Regions from separate parts of the Pantoea sp. GABEPS69 genome, predicted to be linked through region 4. Evidence: riboswitches for the same ligand, from Rfam matches in the RefSeq annotation. Region 4 holds a riboswitch; each other region holds the start of a gene.
The links. A riboswitch is a leader RNA that binds a small molecule or an ion and turns the genes downstream of it on or off. The one in region 4 is predicted to bind thiamine pyrophosphate.

Region 1 (4,851 bases), on a different replicon from region 4:
GAATCTTTATAGCCGCGCAGCGACGCATAACGTTCCGGCGGCACGATATCGCCTTCCAGCGTATAGCAGGTGCGTAGCTCGATGCCGTGGCGCAGAATGGTCTGCGACAGCCAGGAGAAAGCCGCTTTGCAGTCCTCCAGCGCGCCGAGATAGACGAAAGATTTGATAATCAGGCAGGCGTCGCGCACCCAGGCGTAGCGATAGTCGTAATTCTTCTCCCCGCCGATGCCTTCCGGCAGCGAGGTAGTGGCCGCTGCGGCCAGCGCGCCGGTAGGGGAGTACCAGAGAAACTTAAGCGACAGCGCCGAGCGTTTAACGTGGTCTTTGTACTCGCCCTCGTAGCTCAGGCTTTTACACCAGTCTTGCCAGGCAGTATGGCTGGTTTCGATCCGCGTATCGATAGCGTCGAGATCGGGCACCGCCAGCGGTTCGCGCTGAGTAATCAGCAGCGCTACCAGCGATCGAGAATCCTGCTGCGTGATCAGCTCGGCGATCACCTGTTCGTCATCCATGTGGGTAATCTTCACGTCGTCGCTGGTGCGCAGCATCGCCATGATATCGCCGATATGAAACACATTGCCCTGCGTGGTTTCGCCCATCCATGGCGAGCGCGTTTCCGCCACGGTGCCGAAGCGCAAATGCAGTTTAAGTTTCACGCTGCCGCGCACGCCTTCAACGCGACGCGCCAGTTCGCTCCACGGCAGCCGGCCCGCCAGCGTACTGTTAAGCGACTCCGTCAGGCGCACTTCGCCTTCGTCGGTGGTGAAACAGGTTTCCAGCACGTTGCTCTCTTCGCGATAGCGTCGCGCCATGCGATAGGGCTCAACCGGCGTAAGCGCAAAAAAACCGCCGATGTCCGGATCGAGCAAACGATCGAACAGCGGCGGTGAATCCAGGTTCGGCGCGCACCACCAGTCGATGGCGCCGTCGGGGGCAATCAGCGCCACAGAGCGTCCTTCGCCAATCGCTGCGTAATCGCCGAGGCCAGCAAATCCCTCCTCGCGCACGGGCGAGGCGTAATCACCGTTTTTCATCAGAAGCATCCTTGTCTGAAACGCATTCTCTACAGACGAAAAAACTGGCCGCACAGGGCGGCCAGTTGGGAGGAGAACAGAGGGATTACAGCGTGCCGGTACCGCCGTCGGAGCACCATACCTGACCAGAGGTGTAGCTGCTTTCGACCGAGGCGAGGGTCACATAGAGCGGCGCGATTTCAACCGGCTGACCAGGACGGCCCAGCGGCGCGCTGGCACCAAACTCTTTCACTTTTTCCTGCGGCTGACCGCCGGAAACCTGCAGCGGCGTCCAGTATGGACCCGGCGCCACCGCGTTCACGCGAATGCCTTCTTTGCCCAGCTGCTGTGCCATCGTCTTGGTAAAGGCGACGATACAGGCTTTTGTTTGCGCATAATCGAGCAAAATTTCGCTGGGCTGGTAAGCCTGCACGGACGACGTATTGATAATGGACGCGCCGCGTGGCAGATAGTCGACTGCCGCTTTGGTGATCCAGAACATGGCGTAGACGTTGGTTTTAAACGTGGCGTCGAAGTCTTCGGTGGAGAGGGTACGAATAGACTCGTTAAACTGCTGACGGCCAGCGTTGTTGACCAGAATATCCAGTCCGCCCAGCTTCTCGACAGCCTGTTTTACCAGCGACTGGCAAAAGGCTTCGTCGCGGATATCGCCAGGGATCGCCACGGCTTTGCGGCCTTCCGCTTCAATCAGCTTAATCACTTCTGCGGCATCGGACTCTTCTTCCGGCAGATAGTTAATGGCCACGTCAGCGCCTTCACGGGCATAGGCGATAGCCACAGCGCGGCCGATACCGGAGTCGCCGCCGGTGATCAGCGCTTTACGACCGGTCAGACGGCCTGTGCCGCGATAGGTGGTTTCCCCATGGTCCGGAACCGGATCCATTTTGCTGGCAAGACCGGGCACGGGTTGTTTCTGCCCTGGAAAAGAGGGTGTCGGAAATTCAACCGGGACGAGTGTTTTGTCGTTTTGATTACTCATGCTTAGCTCCTTGCACATCGTTTTCGGATAATAATAAGCCTGGCACATATGTGAGGTTTGTCACATTTAATTTCGCTGGAGCTTATTAAATCCACCTGTATAGGGATCAGCATTAATAATAAGATGCCTTTTGGCTTTTCAGGGCGAGCAGCGAAAATTTTTTTGCTCTGGCTATTTAAATGACGGTTTAATAAACAGTTTATATAACCTGCACTTAGTTGAGACTGTTACGCTTTTTCGATGTTGATTCTGTATAAATAACATTTAATATCAATGTATTAGATATTAAAGATGTTTTTTATGATGCGCTTTTATATCGCTTTATTTTGGCCTGGTTTTTTTAGCTCCGCCGCTTTTTCTGACGGGCGATGAGCCCCCATGGCAGGACGAAAAATTATATTCATCCTCGCTAAGCAAAGCGGGAAATTAGTTTGTTCAGCGCTCGCGTCGAGATAGCGAAAAAATCAGGCGCATATTTGTGCTGCGTGCCAGTCTCATAAAGGCAGAATACGCTGTATTTATTGTGGTTTCCCACCGCCCGCGCCGCGCGTCTGCGTTACCCTTAACGCTCACTTTCTGCAACGGGCAAATAAGGAGCGCGACGTGAGCGCGTCGACGGGAATTTCACTCAAAATCATGGCGACCCTTAGCTCGACGCTGATGCTTGCCTGCGTAAAAGGTCTGGAGGGCGCGCTGCCGGTGGGAGAAGTGATCTTCTTTCGTTCGCTGGTGGGCGTAATGCCGCTGCTGGTATGGCTAACCTTTCAGGGCGGCATTATCCAGGGCATCAAAACCCGCAATGTGAAAGGGCATATCGGTCGCGGTCTGGCGGGCACCTGCAGCATGTACCTGAGCTATCTGTCGCTGATTTATATCTCACTGACCGACGCCACCGCTATCAACTACGCCGCGCCGCTGTTCACCGTGCTGCTTGCCGCCATAGTGCTGCGCGAAAAGGTGCGGCTGAATCGCTGGCTGTCGGTAGCGGCCGGTTTCGCGGGGATCGTCATTATGCTCTCCGGTCACCTGTCGCTCAGCGGCCCGCCCAGGCTGACGGTAGCCAGCCTGGCCTCTTCCGTCGGCGTCTTGCTGGCGCTGCTCTCTGCGCTCTGTACGGCGGGCGCGCTGATTCAGATCCGCTATCTGAGCGGTAAAGAGAAGCCGGGCGCGATCGCTTTCTGGTTCACCGCTATGACGGGCGCGACATCGCTGCTGACGCTGCCGTTCGGCTGGCGCCTGCCGCAGGGCGAGCAGCTGCTTCTGCTGCTGGGGTGCGGCCTGTGCGGCGGACTGACGCAAATTTTGTTGACGCTGAGCCTGCGCTACGCAGATGCCTCGCTGCTCGCCCCGTTCGATTACAGCTCGCTGCTCTGGTCGGTCATTATCGGCCTGATTTTTCTCGGCACCTTGCCAGAGAAACTCACGCTGATCGGCGCCAGTCTGGTGGCGTTTGCCGGCATTTACGCGGTTTTAAGCGAGCGACGTCAGCGGCGCCGGGCCGCGGCATTGGCGCTGACCGCCCGCAGCGAAACCGCCGATTTAACGCCTGATTAACACACCGTACTTGACGTCGGGCAGGCAGTTGCCCTACAACTAATGGCCGTCGGGGGAGTCTCGCCAGAGAGACTGAGAGGCTAATAGCGCAGCGCGCGGTTTAGCGACCCTTTGAACCTGACCCAGTTGATACTGGCGTAGGAAGACTCGTATCTCATTATTTTTAGCCTCTGTGAGATGCCTGCCGCGCGAGCCTGCTCACTGCTCACGCTTTTTCCCTTCACGTATCACGGGTCGTCAATATCGAGGCCTGCGTGAACATGACTCTTTTTCAAACCGTTTTCTCTATCAGGTGCGCGCCATGAGCCGCTGGTCAGTCATCGGCAGCGGCGTCGCCGGCTTATGCGTCGCGACGCTGCTGGCTGAACAGGGCGAAACGCCAGAGGTGATCGTCAGCGACGAAATGCCCGCGTCGCACTGGGCGGGCGGCATGCTGGCGCCCTTTTGCGAAGGGGAGAGCGCGCCTGAACAGGTTATCGAGCTGGGGCAGCGCGCCGCCGGCTGGTGGGCGCAGCGGGTCGACGGCGTCGCGCGTCAGGGCACGCTGGTGGTGGCCGCGCCGCGCGACGCCGCAGAGCTGACGCGCTTCGCCCGCATGACGCGACAGCATCAGTGGCGCGATCCTGCACAGCTTGAGCCTGAGCTGGCAGGGCGCTTTGCGCGCGGCCTGTTTTTCCCCGACGAAGCGCATCTTAATCCGCGCGACGCCATGCGCCAGCTGCGCGCCAGCCTGGAAGCGCGCGGCGTCGTTTTTCACCGCGGCAAACCACGCGGCACGGTTATCGACTGCCGCGGCATTCACGCCGCCGCTCGCCAGCCTGATCTGCGCGCGGTGCGCGGCGAGATGCTGATCCTGCAGTGCGATGAACTCCACTTCTCCCGTCCGATCCGGCTGCTGCATCCGCGCTTTCCCTGCTATCTGGTGCCGCGCGCCGACGGCCTTTTTATGCTCGGCGCCACCATGGTCGAGAGCGACGACGCTAGCCCGATCAGCGCCCGCGCCATGATGGAGCTGCTCGGCGCCGCCTGGAGCATTCATCCGGCGCTGGCCGAAGCGCGCATCGTCGAGAGCGGTACGGGACGGCGTCCCGCCTATCGCCATAACCTGCCGGAAGTACGCTATCAAGACGGCGTTTTCTCCCTTAACGGCATGTATCGTCACGGTTTTTTGCTCGCGCCCGCCATGGCGCAGCAGCTTATGCAACTGCTTAGTCAGGAGTCGAATGATGCAAATCGAACTTAACGGTCAGAGAGTGGAAACCGAAGCGGCGACGGTCGCCGCGC
Region 2 (4,851 bases), 370 kb from region 4:
AGCGTTGCCGGATCGGCGTACATCATCTTTTTGATTTTCGTGAAGGCTTTGCTGCTGCCGCCCTCTACCATGTAGGTCGCCAGCGTCCAGGGACTGCCGGAGAATCCGATCAGCGGCACTTCGCCGTTGAGGTTTTTGCGAATGGTGCGTACCGCATTCATCACATAGCCGAGTTCCTGCTCGGGATCGGGCACCGGCAGTTTATCGACATCGGCGCGACAGGTAACCGGATTAGAGAAACGCGGGCCTTCGCCGGTTTCGAAGTAGAGTCCCAGCCCCATCGCGTCGGGGATCGTCAGGATATCGCTGAAGAGGATCGCCGCATCAAGCGGGTAGCGGCGCAGCGGCTGCAGGGTGACTTCACACGCCAGTTCGGCGTTTTTGCACAGCGACATAAAATCACCGGCTACGGCGCGCGTCGCTTTGTACTCCGGCAAATAACGCCCGGCTTGTCGCATCATCCATACCGGCGTGATATCGACCGGTTGACGTAACAGGGCGCGCAGATAACGATCGTTCTTCAGTTCACTCATTTCAGGACTCTCTCAATTTCAGGCGCGTAGTGTAACACTTCTTACGCCTCGCCGCGGCAGATGGCGACGGTATCTTCGATTAGCCGGCGCGCCACGGTGCCCGGCGGCGGCAGCTGCGGCAGCGCGTCGTAGCGGTACCAGCCAGCGTCCAGCAGCTCTTTGTTATCGATTTGCAAATCGCCACCGTCATATTCCGCCATAAAGGCCATCATCAGCGAATGCGGGAAGGGCCAGGGCTGCGACGTGACGTAGCGTAAGTTTTTGACGCGGACGTTGCTCTCTTCCATCACCTCGCGCGCGACCGCCTGCTCCAGCGTCTCGCCCACCTCGACAAAGCCCGCCAGCACGGTATAGATGCTGTTGCGATGACGCGCATGGTTGGCCAGCAATATCTCGTCGCCGCGTCGGATGGCGACGATAATGCAGGGCGCGATTTGCGGATAGTAGCGTTCGCGGCAGTGTCCGCAGAGGCAGGCATTTTCATGTTTGCTCAGATGCATTTCGTGGCCGCAGTAGCCGCAGAAGCGATGCGAGCGGTAAAACTCTGCCAGCTGCACGGCGCGCCCGGCAAGCTGAAACAGCCCTGGCTCTTCATCGATCAGCTGACGCACCGAGAACATGTCGCGATCGCGGCTCTCACACACCAGCCATACCGTTTCGCCCTGCCACTCGCCGACCGCCTGCGCCTTGCTGCCTGCCAGCTTAAACGCAGCGGCGCTGCCGTGCGGCAGATCGCCTTGCGGCAACCAAAGTTTCTGTTCATGGCTGACAATCCACCATCCAGCGTCTACGCTTGAGATCTCATGTTGCATCTAATCGTCATCCTTAGCGTCTTATCGATACGCTGAAGTCCTGATGTTAAGTGTGTAGACAAACAACTATACCCTAAATCGTCCAGCTTGCAGGCGGCACCAGGCCAGCCGCAGCGTGACGGGAAGGGAACCTTCTTTACATGGAGTCAGATATGCTTAACCAGTTAAACGTCCTGACCGAGCGCGTAGGTGGCAGCAACGAACTGGTAGACACGTGGCTGGACGCCCGTCGCCAGCTTCTTGTTTCTTATTACCACCTGGTTGGGCTGAAGCCTAACAAAGAGGCGCTCACGACGTTAGACGAGCAGGCGCTCGACAATTTTTGTCACGGCCTGGTCGATTACCTTTCCGCCGGTCACTTCAGCATTTACGAGCGCATCATCAACGAGATGGAAGGCGACAGCCCGATGATTGCCGCTGCGCAGGTCTATCCGCCGCTGGAAGCCAACACCGAGCGCCTGATGCAGCTCTATGATGGCCATCTGCAGCAGTCGATTGACGACGATAACTGCGTCGATTTTCAGCTGGCGCTGTCGGAAGTCGGCGAAGTGCTGGAAGCGCGCTTTACCCTGGAAGATAAGCTGATCCAGCTTGCGTGGGACAACAGCCTGGTGCGTGCGCCGGTGGCTAACGACAGCACGCAGCTGTCGCGTCCGGCTTAAGGTTAGCCAATTGTAAATCGCTTGTTATTCTGAAGCGGTCCTTCTATGCTGAACGGGTTTTCGACGTTATCGTCGAAAACCCGTTTTGTTTTTGTGCAATATGCACTGGCGTTTTAAGCGTAACGTGCGCAGCCAGTTCACGCTCGGACAGCGCGCAGGGACGGGAGCATACTGAAGTATGTGACCGTCACGAGCACTGCCCAGTGCGCGAAATGGCAAGCTAAGTAGCTTAAAACGTAAAACGAAATCTTGTCGGAGTGCCCCCTGGGCTGAGACCGTTAATTCGGGATCCGCGGAACCTGATCAGGTTAGAACCTGCGAAGGGAACAAGAGTAAACATCATCAGTACGCTGGCGATTTTGCCTGCCGTTTCTGTTACTCCTTCCGAACTCCGGACAAGCAACGTTCCCCCTCAACAGGAAAATTGCTATGTCTATGACCAAAACCAACCGACGTGAACAGCGCGCTCAGGCGCAGGCCTTTATTGAGGCGCTTCAGAGCGGCGTCGCCTTTCCCAACTCGAAACGTATCTGGATCCAGGGCAGCCGCGCCGATATTCGCGTGCCGATGCGCGAGATCCAGCTCAGCCCGACGCTGCTCGGCGGCGATAAAGATCGTCCGCGCTATGAAGAGAATGAGGCGGTGCCGGTCTACGATACTGCCGGTCCCTACGGCGATCCCGATGCCGTTATCGACGTACAGCGCGGGCTGGCAAAGCTGCGCGCCGACTGGATTGCCACACGCGACGATAGTGAGGTTCTGACGCACACCAGCTCGCGCTATACGCAGCAGCGTCTGGCCGATGACGGGCTCGATCATCTGCGTTTCGAGCGGCTGCCGCAGCCGCGACGCGCAAAAGCGGGGCGGCGCGTCACCCAGCTTCACTATGCCCGTCAGGGCGTCGTCACGCCGGAGATGGAGTTTATCGCGCTGCGCGAGAATATGGGCCGCGAACGCATTCGCAGCGAAGTGCTGCGTCAGCAGCATGCCGGCCACGGCTTCGGCGCGCAGCTGCCGGAAAACATCACCCCTGAGTTCGTGCGCCAGGAAGTGGCCGCCGGACGCGCCATTATTCCCGCGAATATCAACCATCCCGAATCGGAGCCGATGATTATCGGCCGCAATTTTCTGGTCAAGGTCAACGCCAACATCGGCAACTCGGCGGTCACTTCCTCTATCGAAGAAGAGGTGGAGAAACTGGTCTGGTCGACGCGCTGGGGCGCCGATACTGTGATGGATCTCTCCACCGGGCGCTATATTCATGAAACGCGCGAGTGGATCCTGCGCAACAGCCCGGTGCCCATCGGCACCGTACCCATCTATCAGGCGCTGGAAAAGGTCAACGGCGTTGCGGAAAATCTCGACTGGGAAGTGTTTCGCGACACGCTGCTGGAGCAGGCGGAGCAAGGCGTCGATTACTTCACTATCCACGCCGGCGTGCTGCTGCGCTATGTGCCGATGACGGCGAAGCGCCTGACCGGCATCGTATCGCGCGGCGGGTCGATTATGGCGAAGTGGTGTCTGTCGCATCACCGCGAAAGTTTTCTCTATACGCACTTTCGCGAAATTTGCGAAATCTGCGCCGCCTACGACGTTTCGCTGTCGCTTGGCGACGGCCTGCGTCCCGGCTCAATTCAGGACGCCAACGACGAGGCACAGTTCGCCGAGCTGCGCACGCTGGGCGAGCTGACGAAGATCGCCTGGGAGTATGACGTGCAGGTGATGATCGAAGGTCCCGGCCATATTCCTATGCAGATGATCCGCCGCAATATGACCGAGCAGCTGGAGCACTGTCACGAAGCGCCGTTCTATACGCTCGGCCCGCTAACCACGGATATCGCGCCCGGCTACGATCACTTCACCTCCGGCATCGGCGCCGCGATGATCGGCTGGTTCGGCTGCGCCATGCTCTGCTACGTTACGCCCAAAGAGCATCTCGGCCTGCCAAATAAAGAGGACGTTAAGCAGGGGCTGATTACCTATAAGATCGCCGCCCACGCGGCGGATCTGGCGAAGGGGCATCCCGGCGCGCAGATCCGCGATAACGCCATGTCCAAAGCGCGCTTTGAATTCCGCTGGGAGGATCAGTTCAATCTGGCGCTCGATCCTCATACCGCGCGCGCCTATCACGACGAAACCCTGCCCCAGGAATCGGGTAAAGTGGCACACTTCTGCTCGATGTGCGGCCCCAAATTCTGCTCGATGAAAATCAGCCAGGAAGTGCGCGACTATGCAGCCAGCCAGGCCGAAGCGCAGCCGATCGCCATCGGTATGCAGCAGATGTCTGAAACCTTTCGCCGCCGCGGCGGCGAGCTTTACCACTCAGTCGATGCGCTGAACGAGGAGAAACGATGAACGCCCCTTTCCCTGCTACCGCCTCGCGCTTAGGGCTCTATCCGGTCGTCGACAGCGTGGAGTGGATTGCGCGACTGCTGGAGGTCGGCGTGCGCACTATCCAGCTGCGTATTAAAGATCGGGAGGATGAAGCGGTAGAGCCTGCGGTTATCGAGTCGATCGCGCTCGGCAAGCGTTACAACGCCCGTCTGTTTATCAACGACTACTGGCGGCTGGCAGTTAAGCACCGCGCCTACGGCGTGCATCTGGGTCAGGAGGATCTGGATGTCGCGAACCTGAACGCCATTCGCGAGGCGGGCCTGCGGCTGGGCGTGTCGACGCACGACGACCACGAGCTGGATCGCGCGCTGGCGATACGCCCTTCCTATATCGCGCTGGGACATATTTTCCCTACCGAGACCAAGGCGATGCCCTCCGCGCCGCAGGGGCTGACCGAGCTTCAGCGGCATATTGCGCGGCTTAAGGGCGTCTCAACCGTGGCGATTGGCG
Region 3 (4,851 bases), 2.0 Mb from region 4:
AAAAGGCCAGCGCTCAGCTGGCCTTTTTTGTCTCTGCGCCAGATGGCACGCCCCTGGCGTCCAGCGCTGTATAACGCCTTCGGCGAGGAACCCTGCTAAATTAGCCAGCCTGCCCACGCGCCACAACATTAACCTGCCGACAGGTACAGTCTGTTAACCCCCGTATGTCCGGTAAACTTAGCGACGAACACACGCGATTAAGCCGTCGGTGGCGAAGCCAGTTCACGCCCGGCTAGCGCGCAGGGCCTGGGAGCATACTCAGGTATGTGACCAGGACCGAGCACTGCCCGGGCGGGAAATGGCGAGCAAGCCAGGCTTAATCAGGCGATGGTGACCTCTTTCGACAAATAAACATCCTGCACCGCATTAATCAACGCCACGCCATCCTTCAGCGACTTCTTAAACGCCTTACGCCCCAGGATCAGCCCCATGCCGCCCGCGCGCTTATTGATCACCGCCGTGCGCACCGACTCCGCGATATCGGTTTCGCCCGCCGACGCACCGCCGGAGTTAATCAGCCCGGCGCGGCCCATATAGCAGTTCGCCAGCTGGTAGCGCACCAGATCGATCGGGCTATCCGTGGTCAGGGTGCTGTAGACGCGCTCGTCGGTATGACCGAACTTCACCGCCTTATAGCCGCCATTGTTCTCCGCCAGCTTCTGCTTAACGATATCCGCCCCGATGGTCGCCGCCAAATGGTTAGCCTGGCCGGTCAGATCGGCGCTGGCGTGATAATCGACGCCATCTTTCTTGAAATCGTTATTGCGCAGATAGGCCCAGAGCACGGTAACCATGCCCAGCTCGTGCGCGCGTTCGAAGGCGGCGGCTATCTCCTCTATCTGGCGGCGCGACTGTTCGGAACCGAAATAGATCGTGGCGCCGACCGCCACCGCCCCCATATTGAACGCCTGCTCGACGCTGGCATAGAGCGTTTGATCGTACTGCGTCGGGTAACTCAGAGTTTCGTTATGATTCAGCTTCACCATAAAGGGAATGCGATGCGCATAACGACGCGCCACTGACGCCAGCACGCCATAGGTCGACGCCACGCAGTTGCAGCCCGCCTCAATCGCCAGCTCGACGATATGTTTGGGATCGAAATAGTGCGGATTGGCGGCAAAAGAGGCGCCCGCAGAATGTTCGACGCCCTGATCCACCGGCAGAATAGAGAGATAGCCGGTTCCCGCCAGGCGGCCGGTGTTATACAGCGTCTGCATATTGCGCAGCACAGCAGGCGAACGGTTATTGTCGATCATCACGCGATCAACATAATCCGGACCGGGCAAATAGAGGTTTTCTGCGGGAAGCGCCAGACAGCGATGCTGAAGAAGAGAATCCGCGTCCTGGCCCAGTAACTGTACGATGTCCGTCATGTTAACTCCTGTCAGAAAAAGGTGATGCGCCGGCGCAGACCGGCGCGAGCCACCACAGCCTGAACGTCGCCGAATCGCGACGCAAATTGCTGACTCCATTTTTCAGACGGATCCGTAGCAAAATTGACCCGTTAAAGGCGTTTTACCCTACCACCAGCGATGAAAATGGTGCACCGGCCCAATTCCCTTGCCCACTTCCAGCGTATCGGCCTGCATCAGCGCCTGCTGCAGCCAGGCTTTCGCCTCGCGCAGCGTGTTTGCCCAGCTGCTATGGCGCGGACGCAGCGCCGCCAGCGCGGCGGAGAGCGAACAGCCGGTGCCGTGGGTATGGCGCGTATTGACGCGCGGCGCGGTAAAGCGCTCCGCGCCGTCACGGGTGATAAGCCAGTCCGGGCTTTCGCTGTCGCTGAGATGGCCGCCCTTCATCAGCACCGCCTGGCAGCCGAGCGCCAGCAGCGCTTCGCCCTGCTCCAGCATCGCCTCTTCGCTGTGCGCCGGCGCGCACTCCAGCAGCGCCGCCGCCTCCGGCAGATTGGGCGTAATTAACGAGACCTGCGGCAGCAGCAGCTCGCGCACGCTGGCGATAGCGTCAGGCGAGAGCAAGGGATCGCCGCTTTTCGCCACCATCACCGTATCCAGCACCACGAAAGGGATGTCGGCTCGTTTCAGCTTTTCCGCCACGATCTGCACGATGGCGGTTTCCGACAGCATGCCGATTTTCGCCGTGTCGATGCGCACGTCGCTGAGTACCGAATCAAGCTGCGCGCCCACAAAGTCTGGCTCAATACGATAAACCGACTGCACGCCGCAGGTGTTTTGCGCCACCAGCGCGGTAATGACGCTGGTGCCATAGGCGCCGAGCGCCGAAAAGGCCTTGAGATCGGCCTGGATGCCGGCGCCGCCGCTGGGATCGGTGCCGGCAATGGTCAGCGCGTTGATACGCTTCATGCGCGCGCCTCCTGTGCCAGCTGCCACAAGGCATCGATAAACAGCGCGGCGAAGCTGCCGGGTGCGGCAATCTGCGCGGCGGCGCGTTCGCCCGCCAGCGCCATGACGCGGCAGGCGCTGGCGACGTTGCTCAGCCGGTCGCCAGGCAGGCTGCAAAAGGCGGCCACCACGGCGGAGAGCGCGCAGCCGGTGCCGACCACGCGCGTCATCAGCGCGCTGCCGCCGGGTACGCTCAGCGTCTCCGTGCCGTCGGTGACGTAGTCAACCTCGCCGCTAATCGCCACCAGCGTCTGATGTTGCCGCGCCAGCTCGCGCGCCGCCTCCAGCGCCGCTTCCGACTGGTGCTGCGTATCCACGCCGCGTCCACCTGCGCCCTGCTGCGCCAGCGCGAGAATTTCAGAGGCGTTGCCGCGCACGGCGGCAGGCCGCAGGGCAAGAAGCTGCTGGCAGAACTCAGTGCGCAGGCGCAGCGCGCCGACCGCGACCGGGTCGAGCACCCAGGGCTTTTGCGCCGCGTCGGCGGCCTGCACCGCCGCCAGCATGGCGTCACGGCGATCGCGGGTCAGCGTGCCGACGTTGATCAGCAAGGCGTCGGCCACGGCGGCGAACTGCGCGGCCTCTTCAGGATCGATCACCATGGCGGGCGAGGCGTTGAGCGCCAGCAGGACGTTAGCGGTGATGTTCTGTACCACGTCGTTGGTCATGCAGTGCACCAGCGGCTGGCGCTGAACGAAGCGGGCGAGAACGGGCGCGAAGTGCGCATCGGAAAAACGTTGAGGTTGGCGGATCATCATAACTCCCAACCGGCGAGCAAGAAGGCGAATGCGGTCAGGCATCTGACTTCCCTACGCTGGCATTATCCAGATCAGGTAATACGGGTTTTTCTCAGCCTTCACGCAGAAGGGCACCCCGAGTCGAATGTTACGCCAGCAGCATAGGAGAGGCGGCAAACGAAAGCAATATACCTACCTCTTAAGAGGTATTACCAGTTAGCACGGTTCAGCATGATCTCGATCAACCAGTGGCGGCCGAAAAACAAGCCTAATGCTCCGGGCCCGCAAACCATGCTGTTTAATCCTGGCTATCCGTTTCAGAGGAACCTGATGAAACTGCTCTCGCTTATCCCGCACTGGCACCACTGGCAGGATGTTGTAATTACTCGTGCCAATGCCATTGCCCCGAATGGCAGAAGCTATTTTTCTACTCATATTACTGCCCGCTGCAGAAGCTGCGACCAGACGCTGCATCGCGTCTATTATCGCGATATCAGCGACGCGCAGGCGCGACGCTGGCTGGGCTAGAGAATGCGCTGCCAGGTGACGCTTTTCGCAACATCATGTTAGGCTGATGTTACCTGATGCCGATAACAGACGCGCTATGCCTGGCTTGCTTGATACCCTTACCCATCAGATTTACCTTTCCGCTCCGCTGTTTATTTTGATTTTTCTTGGCTACGCCCTGACGCGCGTTGGCAAATGGCCGCTAACCATCAGCGAAGGCATGAACCGCTTTGTCTTCAACGTCGCCCTGCCCTGCATGCTGTTCCGCGTAATGAGCGACTTCTACAAAAGCCCGCCGGTGGATGTGCGGCTGCTGCTGGCCTTTTTCGGCAGCTGCTTACTGATATTTATCCTCGGCCGCGTCCTGGGCGCGCGGCTGTTTAAGCTCGACGGCGTCGCGGGCACGGTTTTCGCGCTCGGCGGCATCTTCTCCAATAACGTGATGCTCGGCATTCCGGTGGCGACGGTGCTGCTCGGCCCGCAGGCGCTGCCGTCGGTGGCGCTGGTGCTGGTGTTCAACAGTCTGATCCTCTGGACGCTGCTGACGCTCTCGGTGGAGTGGGCGAAACAGGGCAGCTTCTCGCTGAAAGGCATCGGCCATACCCTGCTCAGCGTGGCGAAGAATCCGCTGATTATCGGCATCCTCAGCGGCACCGCCTGGAGCTTTTTAAAACAGCCGCTGCCGACGATCGCCGCCGAACCGCTGCGCATGCTCGGCTCTATCGCCGCGCCGCTTTCGCTGGTAACGCTCGGTATGAGCCTGGCGCACTATCGCGTGCGCGACGGGCTACGCGAAAGCTATACCATCTGTTTGCTTAAGCTGATTTTACAGCCGATGACCATCTGGGCGATCGCCTGGCTGGTGCATCTGCCGCCGCTGGAGAGTCGGGTTGTGGTGCTGCTCGGCTCAATGGCGGTCGGCGTCAACGTCTATCTGATGTCGCAGAAGTTCAACGTGCTGACCGGCCCGGCGGCGGCAAGCATGCTGTTTTCTACGCTATTCGCGGCGGTGACCACGCCGGTGTGGATGATGCTGATGTCGTGCGCGGGCTATTAAAAAAAAGCCCCGAGACAGAGGTCCCGGGGCCGTTGCGTGGCTATCGCAAAACGTTATTCAGCCGGTTTGGTGCGGATCAGGTAGTCGAAAGCGCTCAGGGAGGCTTTCGCGCCTTCGCCGCTGGCGATGATGATCTGCTTGTACGGCACCGTGGTGCAGTCGCCCGCCGCGAATACGCCTTTCAGGCTGGTTT
Region 4 (4,851 bases):
AACGGTCTGACGCGTATAAATGAGGAAAACGGGGAAGTCGAGGCGGATATCGCCCATCACTGGCAGGCGATATCGCCGCTGCACTGGCGTTTTTACCTGCGCCCGGCGATCCGCTTTCATCATGGCCGCGAGCTGGAGATGGCGGACGTCACGTCGAGCCTGGAACGCCTGCGCCCGCTGCCGCTCTTCTCCCATATTCGACGCATCGATTCGCCCGCGCCCTGGACGCTGGATCTCCATCTCAGCGAACCGGACGACTGGCTGCCCTGGCTGCTCGGCAGCGTCAGCGCCATGATTCTGCCGCGCGAATGGCCGCAAATGCGCGACTTCGCGCGGCATCCCGTTGGCACCGGCCCCTATCGCGTGGTGCGCAACCAGCAGAGCCAGCTGAAGATCGAGGCGTTTGACGACTATTTCGGCTTTCGCGCGCTGATTGACGACGTCTCAATCTGGGTACTGCCGGAGATCAGCGACGAACTGGTCTACTCCGGCGTGCGTCTCCAGGGCGCCGCCGAGGATGAAAAGTCGGAAGAGAGCCGCCTTGAAGAGGGCTGCTATTTTCTCCTGTTCGATCAGCGCTCCGCCCTGGGACGCGATGCCGACGTCCGGCGCTGGCTCTGCCATTTGCTGAATCCCATCGCGCTGCTCAACTATGCCGAGGCCGGCTATCAGCGCTACTGGTATCCTGCCTACGGCCTGCTGCCGCGCTGGCACCACCGCCGCGATTTGACGCCAGCGACCAGGCCGCCCGGTCTGGAGAGCCTGACGCTGACCTGGTACAGCCAGCACGTCGAGCATGAGGGCATCGCCAATGCGCTGCGCCCACTGCTGGCGCAGCACAATGTGCGGCTAATTACCCGTGCAGTCGACTATGAAACCTGGCATCAGGGCGAGGCGGAAAGCGACGTCTGGCTCGGCAGCGTCAACTTCACTCTGCCGCTGGAGTATGCGCTGTTTGCCCAGCTCTACGAGATCCCGCTGCTGCATCACTGTCTGCCGCTCGACTGGGAACAGGACGCCGCGCGCTGGCGGCGCAAAGCGCTGCCGCTCGCCGAATGGAGCAAGCGGCTGCTCGACGCGGATGGTTTGCATCCGCTGTTTCATCACTGGCTGCTGCTGGAAGGTCAGCGCAGCATGCGCGGCGTGCGGCTCAATACGCTTGGCTGGTTCGACTTTAAATCCGCCTGGTTCGCGCCGCCGACGCTGTGACGCTTTCCCCCTGGCGCCGAAATGTCTAGAATGAGCCGTTCTCAACGGGGTGCCTGCGAAAGGCTGAGAAAAACCCGTCGAACCTGATTCGGTTAATACCGACGTAGGGATTTGAGAGGCTGCTACGCTCAGATCCTTTGCGACTCATAACAACTCTCCCCTGGAGCGCAAAGTGGTTAAACAGATTCTCCCTCTGCTGATGTTGCTGTCCGTGCCGGCGCTGGCGGCAAAACCAGCCCTGACCGTCTACACCTACGACTCCTTCTCCGCCGAATGGGGCCCCGGCCCGGCGGTGAAAAAAGCCTTTGAAGCGCAGTGCGGCTGCGAGCTGCGCTATGTGGCGCTAGAAGATGGCGTCTCGCTGCTGAACCGCGTGCGCATGGAAGGCAAGAACAGCAAGGCCGACGTGGTGCTCGGCCTCGACAATAATCTGCTGCAGGCGGCGCAGCAGACCGGCCTGTTCGCCAAAAGCGCGGTCGATCTCCATAACCTGACGCTGCCGGGCGGCTGGCAGGATCAAACCTTCGTGCCCTTTGACTACGGCTACTTCGCCTTCGTTTATGACAAAACGCGCCTTAAAAACCCGCCGACCAGCCTGAAAGAGCTGGTGGAAAGCCCGGAGAAATGGCGCGTGATCTATGAAGATCCGCGCACCAGCACGCCGGGTCTGGGCCTGCTGCTCTGGATGCAGAAAGTCTACGGCGACAGCGCGCCGCAGGCCTGGCAGAAGCTGGCGCAAAAAACCGTTACCGTGACCAAGGGCTGGAGCGAAGCCTACGGCCTGTTCCTGAAAGGCGAAGGCGATCTGGTGCTAAGCTATACCACCTCGCCCGCCTATCACCTCATCGAAGAGAAAAAAGAGAACTACGCCGCCGCGCCGTTTGCAGAAGGTCACTATTTGCAGGTTGAAGTCGCCGCGCAGCTTGCCGGCAGCAAGCAGCCGAAGCTGGCGCAGCAGTTTATGCAGTTTATGCTGACGCCCGCCTTCCAGAACGCCATCCCGACCGGCAACTGGATGTATCCGGTCATTAAAAGCGAGCTGCCAGCGGGTTTCCAGACGCTGAGCGTGCCGCAAACCGCGCTGCAGTATAGTCCGCAGCAAGTGGCGCAGCAGCGCCCAGAGTGGATTAACGCATGGCAACGCGCCGTCAGCCGCTAATCCCGCTGTGGATGGTGCCGGGCAGTGCCGCCGCGCTGCTGCTGTGCGGCGTGGCGCTGCTGGCGTTCGGCGCGCTCTGGGCCAGCGCGCCGGCAGGCGACTGGCGTGGGCTGCTGCATGATAGCTATCTGCGCCACGTGGTGCGCTTCTCGTTCACCCAGGCGCTGCTCTCCGCCCTGCTGTCGCTGCTGCCCGCGATCCCGCTGGCGCGCGCCCTCTACCGCAGGCGTTTTCCCGGCCGTCAGCTGCTGCTGCGCCTTTGCGCCATGACGCTGGTGCTGCCGGTGCTGGTGGCGGTCTTCGGCCTGCTGACGGTCTATGGCCGCGTCGGCTGGCTGGCGCAGCTCTGCCAGCTGTTCGGCATCGACTACCGCTTCTCGCCCTATGGGCTGCAGGGCATTCTGCTGGCGCACTGCTTTTTCAACCTGCCGCTGGCGACGCGCCTGATGCTGCAGACGCTGGAGAATATTCCAGGCGAACAGCGTCAGCTCGCCGCTCAGCTCGGACTGCGCGGCTGGCACTTATTCCGCCTGCTGGAGTGGCCCTGGCTGCGCCGACAGCTGCTGCCAACCGGCGCGCTGATTTTTATGCTCTGCTTCGCCAGCTTCGCGACCGTGCTCTCGCTGGGCGGCGGCCCGCAGGCCACCACCATCGAGCTGGCGATTTTTCAGGCGCTGAGCTACGACTACGATCCCGGCCGCGCCGCGCTGCTGGCGCTGATCCAGCTCGCCTTCTGCCTGACGCTGGTGCTGCTGAGCCAGCGCTTCAGCAAGGCGATTCCGGCAGGCAGCGCGCAGCTGCGCGGCTGGCGCGATCCGCACGATTCGCGGCGCGCGCGCATCGGCGACGGCCTGCTTATCGCGCTGGCGCTGCTGTTGCTGCTGCCGCCGCTGCTGGCGGTGATCGTTGACGGGCTGCGCGGCGTCTCGGGCGGCGCGCTGGCGCAGCCGGCGCTGTGGCAGGCGACGCTCACCTCGCTGCGTATCGCCCTCGGCGCGGGCGCGCTCTGCGTCACGCTTACCATGATGCTGCTGTGGAGCAGCCGCGAGCTGCGCCTGCGCCAGCGCCTGCTGCCTGCGCAGGTAGTGGAGACCAGCGGCATGCTGATCCTGGCGATGCCGGGCATCGTGCTGGCGACCGGCTTCTTTTTACTCTTCAACGCCACCACCGGCCTGCCAGACTCGCCCGACGGACTGGTGATTTTCGCCAACGCGCTGCTCGCCATTCCCTATGCGCTAAAGGTGCTGGAAAACCCGATGCGCGACAGCGCCGAGCGCTATTCGCACCTGTGCGCGTCACTGGGGATCGCTGGCTGGAACCGACTGCGGCTCATTGAGCTGCGCGCGCTGAAGCGTCCGCTGGCGCAGGCGCTCGCCTTCGCCTGCGTGCTCTCTGTCGGCGACTTCGGCGTGGTGGCGCTGTTCGGCAGCGCAGACTTCCGTACTTTGCCCTTTTACCTTTATCAGCAGACCGGCGCCTATCGCGGCGCCGACGGCGCGGTTACCGCTCTGCTGCTGTTAGCGATCTGTCTGCTGCTGTTTACCCTGATGGAAAAATTACCTGGCCGCCATGCTGACACTGACTAATCTGACCTACCTCTACCAGCATCTGCCGATGCGTTTCAGCTTCAGCGCCGAACGTGGCGAGCGGCTGGCGGTGCTCGGCCCCAGCGGCGCGGGCAAAAGTACGCTGCTTAGCCTGATCGCCGGCTTTCTACCGGTGAGCCAGGGCGCGCTGCGCATCGACGGTGCGGATCACGCCCATAGCGTGCCGTCGCAGCGTCCGGTATCGATGCTGTTTCAGGAGAACAACCTGTTTCCGCACCTTAGCGTGCAGCAGAACATGGCGCTGGGTCTGCATCCGGGACTGAAGCTGAACGCCGCGCAGCGGCGGCAGCTGGAGGAGATTGCCGATCAGGTGGGGTTGAGCGATCTGCTGACGCGTCTGCCGGGCCAGCTCTCCGGCGGCCAGCGCCAGCGCGCGGCGCTGGCGCGCTGTCTGCTGCGCGACCGACCGGTGCTGCTGCTGGACGAACCCTTCTCGGCGCTCGATCCGGCGCTGCGTAACGAGATGCTGCAGCTGGTGCGGCGCGTCTGCGAGGCGCGAGCGATTACCCTGTTGATGGTGTCGCACAGCCTGGAGGATGCGCAGCAAATTGCGCCGCGCAGCCTGGTGATCGTCGATGGCCGCGTCTACTGGGACGGCGCCACCGAGACGCTGCTGTCGGGCGACACGCGCGAGGCCGACGTGCTCGGCATCGCCCGCGCGTCAGGCAAAGAACACCTGCCATAACAGCTGGCGGAACAGCGGCATCATCGGATGGAACTGGATCGCTGCGAAGGCGGCGACAGCAATAACGATGCCCAGCGGCGCCAGCCAGCGCAGGCGCGCAGGCGGCAGATACGCCGTCGCCCAGTCGCGGCTTTTGCCGCTGCGCCACCAGCGCCAGCCGAGCCAGCAGCCCAGCCAGACCAGCAGCGCCA

Region 1: it holds a riboswitch for thiamine pyrophosphate, as region 4 does, so the genes downstream of both, PVE98_RS19985 (FAD-dependent oxidoreductase) here and thiB (thiamine ABC transporter substrate binding subunit) in region 4, are expected to answer to the same signal.
Region 2: it holds a riboswitch for thiamine pyrophosphate, as region 4 does, so the genes downstream of both, thiC (phosphomethylpyrimidine synthase ThiC) here and thiB (thiamine ABC transporter substrate binding subunit) in region 4, are expected to answer to the same signal.
Region 3: it holds a riboswitch for thiamine pyrophosphate, as region 4 does, so the genes downstream of both, thiM (hydroxyethylthiazole kinase) here and thiB (thiamine ABC transporter substrate binding subunit) in region 4, are expected to answer to the same signal.

Annotation. Positions count from the first base shown of each region.
Region 1 covers NZ_CP118619.1:20,866-25,716, forward strand. The annotation lists gene PVE98_RS19970 (glycoside hydrolase family 15 protein) at 1-1,034, opposite strand, end outside; gene PVE98_RS19975 (SDR family oxidoreductase) at 1,120-2,013, opposite strand; gene PVE98_RS19980 (DMT family transporter) at 2,617-3,567, shown strand; TPP riboswitch at 3,609-3,728, shown strand; gene PVE98_RS19985 (FAD-dependent oxidoreductase) at 3,869-4,810, shown strand; gene thiS (sulfur carrier protein ThiS) at 4,794-4,851, shown strand, end outside.
Region 2 covers NZ_CP118618.1:3,776,091-3,780,941, forward strand. The annotation lists gene hemE (uroporphyrinogen decarboxylase) at 1-533, opposite strand, end outside; gene nudC (NAD(+) diphosphatase) at 575-1,345, opposite strand; gene PVE98_RS18360 (Rsd/AlgQ family anti-sigma factor) at 1,498-2,007, shown strand; TPP riboswitch at 2,251-2,350, shown strand; gene thiC (phosphomethylpyrimidine synthase ThiC) at 2,437-4,362, shown strand; gene thiE (thiamine phosphate synthase) at 4,359-4,851, shown strand, end outside.
Region 3 covers NZ_CP118618.1:1,345,638-1,350,488, reverse strand. The annotation lists gene fbaB (class I fructose-bisphosphate aldolase) at 321-1,373, opposite strand; gene thiD (bifunctional hydroxymethylpyrimidine kinase/phosphomethylpyrimidine kinase) at 1,521-2,321, opposite strand; gene thiM (hydroxyethylthiazole kinase) at 2,318-3,112, opposite strand; TPP riboswitch at 3,147-3,243, opposite strand; gene PVE98_RS06430 (hypothetical protein) at 3,425-3,622, shown strand; gene PVE98_RS06425 (AEC family transporter) at 3,699-4,658, shown strand; gene ahpF (alkyl hydroperoxide reductase subunit F) at 4,712-4,851, opposite strand, start outside.
Region 4 covers NZ_CP118618.1:3,406,411-3,411,261, forward strand. The annotation lists gene sgrR (HTH-type transcriptional regulator SgrR) at 1-1,209, shown strand, start outside; TPP riboswitch at 1,245-1,337, shown strand; gene thiB (thiamine ABC transporter substrate binding subunit) at 1,382-2,368, shown strand; gene thiP (thiamine/thiamine pyrophosphate ABC transporter permease ThiP) at 2,344-3,954, shown strand; gene thiQ (thiamine ABC transporter ATP-binding protein ThiQ) at 3,938-4,660, shown strand; gene PVE98_RS16665 (DedA family protein) at 4,637-4,851, opposite strand, start outside.